One region of the Pseudomonas sp. P4_C4 genome, then DNA from elsewhere that is predicted to be linked to it. Evidence: predicted binding sites of a transcription regulator. Region 1 holds the regulator's gene; the other holds the start of a gene.

Region 1 (4,565 bases):
CTGCAAACGGCGGGCGACACCAAACCCGTCCAGGGCTGGGGTGTGACCATCCAGTACCACGCAACGCAAAATCGCGTTGTGCTGATCGACAAGGCCAAAGTCATCGACAAGGACAACAACACCACCCAAGGTGAGAAAATCGTCTACGACACCGAGAAGAAGCTGGCCAGCGCCGGTCGCGCCACCGGCAGCAAGGTGACCGAGTCGCGTCCGCGTATCGACATGGTGATCCAGCCGAAGAAGAAAACCGACGAGAAAAAGGCCCAGTAATGGCAACTCTGAAAGCTCAGCATCTGGCCAAGAGCTACAAGAGCCGCCAGGTCGTGCGCGACGTCAGCCTGTCCATCGACAGCGGTCAGATCGTCGGCCTGCTTGGCCCGAACGGTGCCGGCAAGACCACCTGCTTCTACATGATCGTCGGTCTGGTGCAGGCCGACCAGGGCCGCGTCCTGATCGATGACCTGGACATCAGCCACCAGCCGATGCACGGCCGCGCAAAGGCTGGTATCGGCTACCTGCCGCAAGAAGCATCGATCTTCCGCAAACTGTCGGTGGCCGACAACATCATGGCCATCCTCGAGACCCGCAAGGAACTCGACAAGGCCGGTCGGCGCAAGGAACTGGAAAGCCTGCTGCAGGAATTCCACATCAGCCACATCCGCGACAACCTCGGCATGAGCCTGTCTGGTGGTGAGCGCCGTCGCGTGGAAATCGCCCGAGCCCTGGCCACCAACCCGAAATTCATCCTCCTCGACGAACCCTTCGCCGGCGTGGACCCGATTTCGGTCGGGGACATCAAGCAGATCATTCACCACCTCAAGGCCAAAGGCATTGGCGTGCTGATCACCGACCACAACGTTCGTGAAACCCTGGATATCTGCGAAACCGCCTACATCGTCAACGACGGCCAACTGATCGCCGAAGGCGACGCTGAAACCATCCTGGCCAACGACCTGGTGAAGGAAGTGTACCTGGGCCACGAATTCCGCCTGTAAGACACCGAGATGCGAGACTGGTCGACGAGCGCTTGTCTCGATAAAAAACAACTCTTTTTTATTGTTACAGCGCTCTAGGCAAACACGACGCCTCAAAGATGTTCAAGAGCCGGCCGGAGCAACCTGTCAACAAAACATTGCAGCTTTTTATTGTTACAGCGCTCTAGGCAAACTCTACAGTTTCAGGCATATAATTTGCTTATGTTTGGCGCCCCGGCGCCCTGTAGTGGATGGCGCGTGTGCGCCGGCGAATAAGGTGTTAAGCCCCTGCCATGAAACCATCGCTAGTCTTGAGAATGGGCCAGCAGCTGACGATGACACCGCAGCTGCAACAGGCTATCCGCCTGCTCCAATTGTCGACCCTGGACCTGCAACAGGAAATCCAGGAGGCCCTGGAGTCCAATCCGATGCTCGAACGCCAGGAAGAAGGCGACGACTTCGATAACACCGACCCCTTGGCCGACAACGCCGAACAGAAGCCCAACACCGACATCCAGGAACCCTCCTACCAGGAAACCGCCCCGACGGTTGATAACCTCGATGAGGGTGACTGGAACGAGCGCATCCCCAACGAACTCCCCGTCGACACCGCGTGGGAAGACGTTTACCAGACCAGCGCCAGCAGCCTGCCCAGCAATGACGACGACGAGTGGGACTTCACCACCCGTACCTCGGCCGGCGAAAGCTTGCAAAGCCACTTGCTGTGGCAACTGAACCTGGCCCCGATGTCCGACACCGATCGCCTGATCGCCGTGACCCTGATCGACTGCATCAACAATCAGGGCTACCTGGACGAAACCCTCGAGGAAATCCTCGACGCCTTCGATCCGGAACTGGACATCGAACTGGACGAAATCGAAGCGGTCCTGCATCGCATCCAGCAATTCGAGCCCGCCGGCATCGGCGCCCGCAACCTGGGCGAATGCCTGCTGCTGCAATTGCGCCAGCTACCCGCCAAGACCCCTTGGCTGGCTGAGGCCAAGCGCCTGGTCACCGATTACATCGACTTGCTTGGCAGCCGCGACTATAGCCAACTGATGCGCCGCATGAAGCTCAAGGAAGATGAACTACGCCAGGTCATCGAGCTGGTCCAGAGCCTCAACCCGCGCCCGGGTTCGCAGATCGAGTCCACCGAAGCCGAGTATGTCGTTCCTGACGTTATCGTGCGCAAGGACAACGAGCGCTGGCTGGTGGAGCTGAATCAGGAGTCGGTGCCACGGCTGCGGGTCAACGCCCAGTACGCTGGTTTCGTGCGCCGCGCCGACACCAGCGCCGACAACACGTTCATGCGCAATCAGTTGCAGGAGGCCCGCTGGTTCATCAAGAGCCTGCAAAGCCGCAATGAAACCCTTATGAAGGTTGCCACCCAGATCGTCGAGCATCAGCGTGGTTTCCTCGAATATGGCGACGAAGCCATGAAGCCGCTGGTCCTGCATGACATCGCCGAAGCGGTCGGCATGCATGAGTCGACGATTTCACGGGTGACCACCCAGAAGTTCATGCACACCCCCCGGGGCATTTATGAACTGAAGTACTTTTTCTCCAGTCACGTCAGCACCTCCGAAGGCGGCGAATGCTCGTCCACGGCGATCCGCGCGATCATCAAAAAACTGGTTGCCGCGGAAAATCAGAAAAAGCCATTGAGTGACAGCAAGATCGCTGGTTTACTGGAGGCACAAGGCATTCAGGTGGCTCGCCGCACCGTCGCCAAGTACCGCGAATCCCTCGGGATCGCGCCTTCGAGCGAACGCAAGCGGTTGATGTAGAGCCACGCCACAGCGTTCCAGTGGCAGGCATTTCTGCCTGCCGCTTTATGCACTGGCAACGAAGGAGAAGCTGTATGCAAGTCAACATCAGTGGACACCAACTGGAAGTGACCGAACCTCTTCGCACCTACATCGGCGAAAAACTCGAACGATTGGAGCGACATTTCGACAAGATCACTAATGTGCAGGTCACGATGACCGTCGAAAAACTGAAGCAGAAAATCGAAGCCACGCTGCATATTCCCGGGAATGAAGTGGTCGCCAACGCGGAACATACCGATATGTACGCCGCGATCGACGCACTCACCGACAAGCTGGATAAACAACTCAAAAAGCATAAGGAAAAGACCCAGAGCCTCCTCCAGGGTGCAACCGGTCGTTAACACTCCCAACCCATGATCCGACTTGAAAGTATCCTGACCCCCGGCCGTTCCCTGGTGAACGTGCCGGGCGGCAGTAAAAAGAAAGCCCTCGAGCAAATTGCCAATCTGATCGCCCGCGAAGTGCCGGCCCTGGAGATGCAAGATGTCTTCGAGGCACTGATTGCCCGTGAAAAACTCGGCTCCACCGGTTTTGGCAACGGCATCGCTATTCCACACTGCCGTCTCAAGGGCTGTGTTTCACCCATCAGTGCATTGATGCACCTGGACGCCCCTATCGACTTCGACGCCATCGACGGCGCGCCGGTTGACTTGCTGTTCGTATTGCTGGTCCCGGAAGCCGCCACCGATGCGCACCTTGAGCTGCTGCGACAAATCGCCAGCATGCTCGACCGCAAGGAAGTTCGCGAAAAACTGCGTAATGCTGCAAGCAACGAAGCCCTGTATCAGGTTGTCCTGGACGAGCAAAACGGTCAGTAATCATGCGCTTGATCATCGTCAGTGGCCGTTCCGGCTCAGGTAAAAGTACCGCCCTCGACGTTCTTGAGGACAACGGCTACTACTGCATCGACAACCTGCCTGCCGGTCTGCTGCCGGAACTGGCCGAACGAGCCTTGATTCATACCGAGCTGCTACAGCCGCTGGTCGCCGTTTCCATTGATGCGCGCAACCTGCCCAGCCACCTGTCACGCTTCCCCGATCTGCTCGAAGAAGTCCGCAACCGCCACATCCAGTGCGATGTGCTGTACCTGGATGCCGACGAAGAAACCTTGCTCAAGCGCTTCTCGGAAACCCGCCGACGTCACCCCCTGACCAACGCCAACCGCTCGCTGGCCGAAGCCATCAGCGTCGAGAGCGACCTGCTCGGGCCGATTGCCGACCTCGCCGATCTCAAGATCAACACCACCAGCCTGAACCTGTACCAGCTGCGCGACGCCATCAAACTGCGTCTGTTGAATCAGCCCGAGCCGGGCACTGCGTTCCTGGTGGAATCCTTCGGGTTCAAGCGTGGCATGCCGGTGGACGCCGACCTGGTGTTCGATGTGCGTTGCCTGCCCAACCCTTACTGGAAACCGGAATTGCGCGAGCAGTCCGGGCTCGATCAACCGGTTGCCGAATACCTGGCGGCACAGCCGGATGTCGAAGAGATGTTCCAGGACATTTCCACATACCTGCTAAAGTGGCTGCCTCGTTTTGCCGCCAGCAACCGCGCCTATGTCACCATTGCCATTGGCTGCACTGGCGGACATCACCGCTCCGTCTACCTGACCGAGCGTCTGGGGCAGGCGCTGCAAAAATCCCTGAAGAACGTCCAGGTTCGCCACCGCGACCTCAGCTAAAGGATTCACATCGCGATGCCTGCTCTGGAAATCGAAATCATCAACAAGCTGGGCCTGCATGCCCGTGCTTCTGCAAAATTCGTC
Region 2 (4,565 bases), on a different contig from region 1:
GATGTGGCGTGGAGCGATGCCGTTTTCGACAAAGGTCGGACAGGTCGACAGCGACAGCGTCGGTTGCGCGATATACGCATGGGGCTTGGCGATGATCCGCGCGCGGAAGGCTTCGATTTCCGCCGCCGTCGCCGCCGGCCCCACCAGCATTCCGTAGCCGCCGGAGCCCTGAGTTTCCTTGACCACCAGTTCTGGAAGATTGGCCAACACGTGGGAAAGCTCAGACGGATTACGACACTGCCAGGTCGGCACGTTCTTCAGGATCGGTTCTTCGTCCAGATAGAAACGGATCATGTCGGTAACGAACGGATACACCGACTTGTCGTCCGCCACCCCCGTGCCGATGGCATTGGCCAGCACCACGTTGCCGGAACGGTAGGACGACAACAGCCCCGGCACGCCAAGCATCGATTCCGGGTTGAAGGCCAGGGGATCGAGGAAGGCGTCGTCAAGGCGACGATAAATCACGTCAACCGCTTTCGGCCCGTCGGTGGTGCGCATGTAGACCTTGTCGTCACGCACGAACAGGTCAGCGCCCTCCACCAGTTCCACGCCCATTTCCCGCGCCAGGAACGCATGTTCGAAGAACGCACTGTTGAAGCGCCCCGGCGTCAGCACCACCACGCTCGGGTTATCGATCGGGCTTGAGCTTTTCAGTGTGTCGAGCAGCAGGTTCGGGTAATGGTCGATAGGAGCGATGCGTTGCGCCGCGAACAGCTCGGGGAACAGGCGCATCATCATCTTGCGGTCTTCGAGCATGTAGCTGACGCCGCTCGGTGTGCGCAGATTGTCTTCGAGCACGTAGTAGGTGCCATCGCCGTCACGCACCAGGTCGACGCCGGAGATGTGCGAGTAGATATCGCGGTGCAGATCCAGGCCCTGCATCGCCAACTGGTACTGCTCGTTGGCCAGCACCTGCTCGGCCGGAATGATGCCCGCCTTGATGATGCGCTGTTCGTGGTAGAGGTCGGCGAGGAACATGTTCAACGCCTTGACCCGCTGGATGCAGCCGCGCTCGACGACGCGCCACTCGCTGGCGGGGATGCTGCGGGGAATGGTGTCGAAGGGAATCAGGCGCTCTGTCCCTTGCTCATCACCGTAGAGCGTGAAAGTAATCCCGGCGCGATGAAACAGCAGATCGGCCTCGCGTCGCCGTTGTGCCAGAAGCTCGTCAGGCGTCTCGGCCAGCCAACGGGCAAACTCCCGATAATGCGGGCGGACCTGGCCGCCGGCATCGTACATCTCATCAAAATAGTTGCGGATCATGCCGTACTCCTTGTCACTCGGACGTCCAGACCTTCGCAAGGCCCGTGCCATCGGCATAAACGCTTAGATTTCAATCGGTTGGATAATCAAGACGCACGCGCCGCACCAATCCTGTGCGACAAATGCCCCAACCTGATTGCCCCCGCTTCATTGCAAGGCGCTGTGATCGCCTATCACCAGCATAGTCTGTAGGAGCCAGCTTGCTGGCGAAGGGGCCCCTGAGTCATGCGTCGCTCTTCGGGGACGCCTTCGCTGGCAAGTCGGATCGCCGCACCGCAGCTCCTACGGGGTCGTGTTCAATGTCCTGTCGGCGAAAACGAAAACGGCCAACCCGAAGGTCAGCCGTCATTGCCGGTTGTCACTGTTCATAAGATTATGCGAGTCGCCCTCGTACCTCTTGTTTCACACCCCAGCCTTCGATGATGCCGCCCAACGGCTCGACCACCGCTTCGAAACCCTGTTCGAAATCGCCGATGTCGTCGTAGGTGGCATACATGACTTTGCACAACTCCAGCGCCCAGGCGCCATCGTCGCGCACACTGACTTGCGCATCCAGGGCTTCACCACGGTGGAAATGACCTGCCGCCCTGCGTGCCCGCTCCTCGTCCGGGAAAATGGCGTAGAACTCGATGGGATGAAACCGCGAAAAGTCAAAACCGCCTTCTTTCATGCGGCGCAACACGCTGCTGCTGATGTCTTCTTGATAGGCTGTGCTCATGAAACGTCCTCCTCAAAACGATGGATAGACTTTCCGTACTCCCTCACCCGCAACCGAACAGCGCGAGCGACGGCAACCGATGTGCCGGCGGGAAACAAGCATGGAGCTGACAAGACCAGACCTTAGCGATTCATTCGCTGATCTCGCTTGCAGAGTAGCCTCAAGATAGAGCCTCTGCCAAGGCCTGGATGTGAATGCGACAGGTGCCGTTCAGATTGGAGTAATGCCGAGGATTTGAATGCTGTTCTGGGTCTTGAGGTTCTTGACGCTGGCGTCAGCGGTTCGCCCTTCCAGATCGTTCAGATCCAGTTCGGCGGCAATAGGAAGGAGCCGGGCCTTGATGAGTTTGGCAGCGCGTTCGTTATCCGGGCACTCGTCGCACTCAAAGACTTCGTCGACAGTTTCACCGTGATCATCCACGAAAGTGATTTTCCACTTTTGCATCAGAGCCTCCTAGAACAAACCCGCAAATGGGCTTACATCTATCTGGACTTTTGCCCTGAGTGATCGTTCAAACGGTTTATGGGGTGTTGGCATGAAATCATGGAACTGTGGGAGCGAGCCTGCTCGCTCCCACAAGGGTTGCGTCCTACTTTCAGTCGTTGCTTGGCTTGCCCACAGCCTGCAGAACGTACTGCGGCAAGGCGAAGGCGCCGATGTGGATTTCCGGGTTGTAGTAGCGGGTGACGATGCCGCTGCCGGCGAAACGCTGTTGCAGGGTTTCACGAGACAGTTGGCGATAAGCGGTATTGGTGGCGCCCCAGGCGAAGGTCATCGAGCCACCGATGTAGGTCGGCACGGCGGCCTGGTAGAAGTGCCAGTCCGGGAACAGGCTGCGCAGGCGACCGGCGGTGGTCTTCACTTCTTCGATCTGCATGAACGGCGTGCCGTTCTGCGTCACCAGAATGCCGCCTTCGTTCAGGCAGCGGTGGCAGGCCTGGTAGAAGTTTTCCGAGAACAGCACTTCCCCCGGTCCGATCGGGTCGGTGGAGTCGGAAATGATCACGTCGAATTTTTCAGTGGTGGTGGCGACGAAACGCATGCCGTCGTCGATCACCAGGTTCAGGCGTGGATCTTCGAATGCACCTTTGGAGTGGTTCGGCAGGAATTCCTTGCACATGTCGACCACGGTGCCGTCGATCTCGACCATGGTGATGTGCTCGACACTGCGGTGCTTGGCCACTTCACGCAACATGCCGCCGTCGCCGCCGCCGATGATCAGCACACGCTTGGCGGTGCCATGGGCGAGGATCGGCACGTGAGTCAGCATTTCGTGATAGATGAACTCGTCGGCTTCGGTGGTCTGGATCACGCCGTCCAGCGCCATCACCCGGCCCATGCGCGGGTTCTCGAAGATCACCAGGTGCTGGTGCTCGGTGCGCACTTCGTGCAGCAGTTTTTCCATGCGAAAACGCTGGCCGTAGCCTTCGTAAAGGGTTTCCAGGTAGTCGCTGGTCGGGGTGTTGCTCATGGGAAGTGCTCCGATGAATGCGGGTGGCAACGGACGGTTACCCGCCCATGATGGTCATTCGATCGTATCGATTGACCGGGAAAGGCGCGCATTCTACGTCGCGGAACATGACAGGTCGAACCTTCGTCATCGAAGTACCCGCAGAACATTGTGGGAGCGAGCCTGCTCGCGAAGCGGCCGATGCGGTGTCAGTGGCTCCGCGTTATCGTTCTTCGCGAGCAGGCTCGCTCCCACAGGTTCAGTGTCGCCTGTTCAGAATTTGACGTTGCCCCGCGGTCCGGCGATGGCCCAGATGATCAGTCCCAGCACTGGCAATAGCGCAATCAGCAGCACCCAGAGGATTTTCATCCCGGTCTCGGCGCTACTTTTGAAGACGTTGATGATGGCCCAGATGTCCAGGGCAAAAATGATCAAGGCAACCAGGCTGTTGAACGTGGAACCCATGGTGACGCTCCTGAAGAGTGATTTGCCCTCTCAGGATAGACGGTCGTCGCGAGGGTTCCTTTTTATTGACAGTGTTTGGCTATCAGACGTGGATCGCCACTTTCAAGGCTTCCAGGGATGGCGCGGCCACGATGCCGACTTCGGCGCTCAATTCCAGCACGCGTGGCAGGTCATTGCCGTAGACCAGCACCACCTGCAACTCGTCATCGAGCAACTGGCTGAAATTCATCAGCGTGTAGCCACCGTTTTCCTTGTTCATGCTGCTCATCTGCACCTGGATGCGGTTGAGCGCGGTCAGGGCTTCGGTCTTCGCCAGTTGCTTGGGCTTGAGATTGAACTCCACCCCCGGACCGAACGAGGCGACGATTTGCGCGAACAGATCCATGTAGGTGTCCGCCTGGAACAGCACCGTTTCCGGCAGGCTGCCGACCACCACCCACTCACCCAGCGGGATCGGGAAGCTGTCGTCGTAGTTGATGTCCGGATTGGCGGTCAGGAAAGCATCCTGATCGGCGTAGGCCTGGGCCGCTTCGTCCGCGACCTTGAGGATTTCGTCTTCGCCCATGCACCCGGAGCTGATTTTGCTGATGAGTTCGACAAGTGCGGCTTTCATGGAGCGGATCCTGTAGCGAGGGGAATGTTGAGGGCGCGAAGGATAGCGCAAGC

Evidence for each region. The regulator sigma-54, encoded in region 1, starts transcription at its own class of promoters, with help from an activator protein. The targets are predictions, from matches to a motif close to ANTGGCATNNANNTTGCTNT.
Region 2: AC1DXW_RS12240 (circularly permuted type 2 ATP-grasp protein) is a predicted target of sigma-54. The motif match lies at 1,299-1,318, and genes of this name have one in related genera.

The regions. Positions count from the first base shown of each region.
Region 1 is NZ_JBFUID010000008.1:106,571-111,135, reverse strand. Features, by position in the region: gene lptA (lipopolysaccharide transport periplasmic protein LptA) at 1-270, shown strand, start outside; gene lptB (LPS export ABC transporter ATP-binding protein) at 270-995, shown strand; gene AC1DXW_RS07030 (RNA polymerase factor sigma-54) at 1,268-2,761, shown strand; gene hpf (ribosome hibernation-promoting factor, HPF/YfiA family) at 2,836-3,144, shown strand; gene ptsN (PTS IIA-like nitrogen regulatory protein PtsN) at 3,157-3,621, shown strand; gene rapZ (RNase adapter RapZ) at 3,624-4,481, shown strand; gene AC1DXW_RS07010 (HPr family phosphocarrier protein) at 4,497-4,565, shown strand, end outside.
Region 2 is NZ_JBFUID010000019.1:41,091-45,655, reverse strand. Features, by position in the region: gene AC1DXW_RS12240 (circularly permuted type 2 ATP-grasp protein) at 1-1,266, opposite strand, end outside; gene AC1DXW_RS12235 (ribonuclease E inhibitor RraB) at 1,640-1,984, opposite strand; gene AC1DXW_RS12230 (hypothetical protein) at 2,195-2,428, opposite strand; gene speE (polyamine aminopropyltransferase) at 2,580-3,455, opposite strand; gene AC1DXW_RS12220 (PLD nuclease N-terminal domain-containing protein) at 3,708-3,899, opposite strand; gene AC1DXW_RS12215 (hypothetical protein) at 3,982-4,512, opposite strand.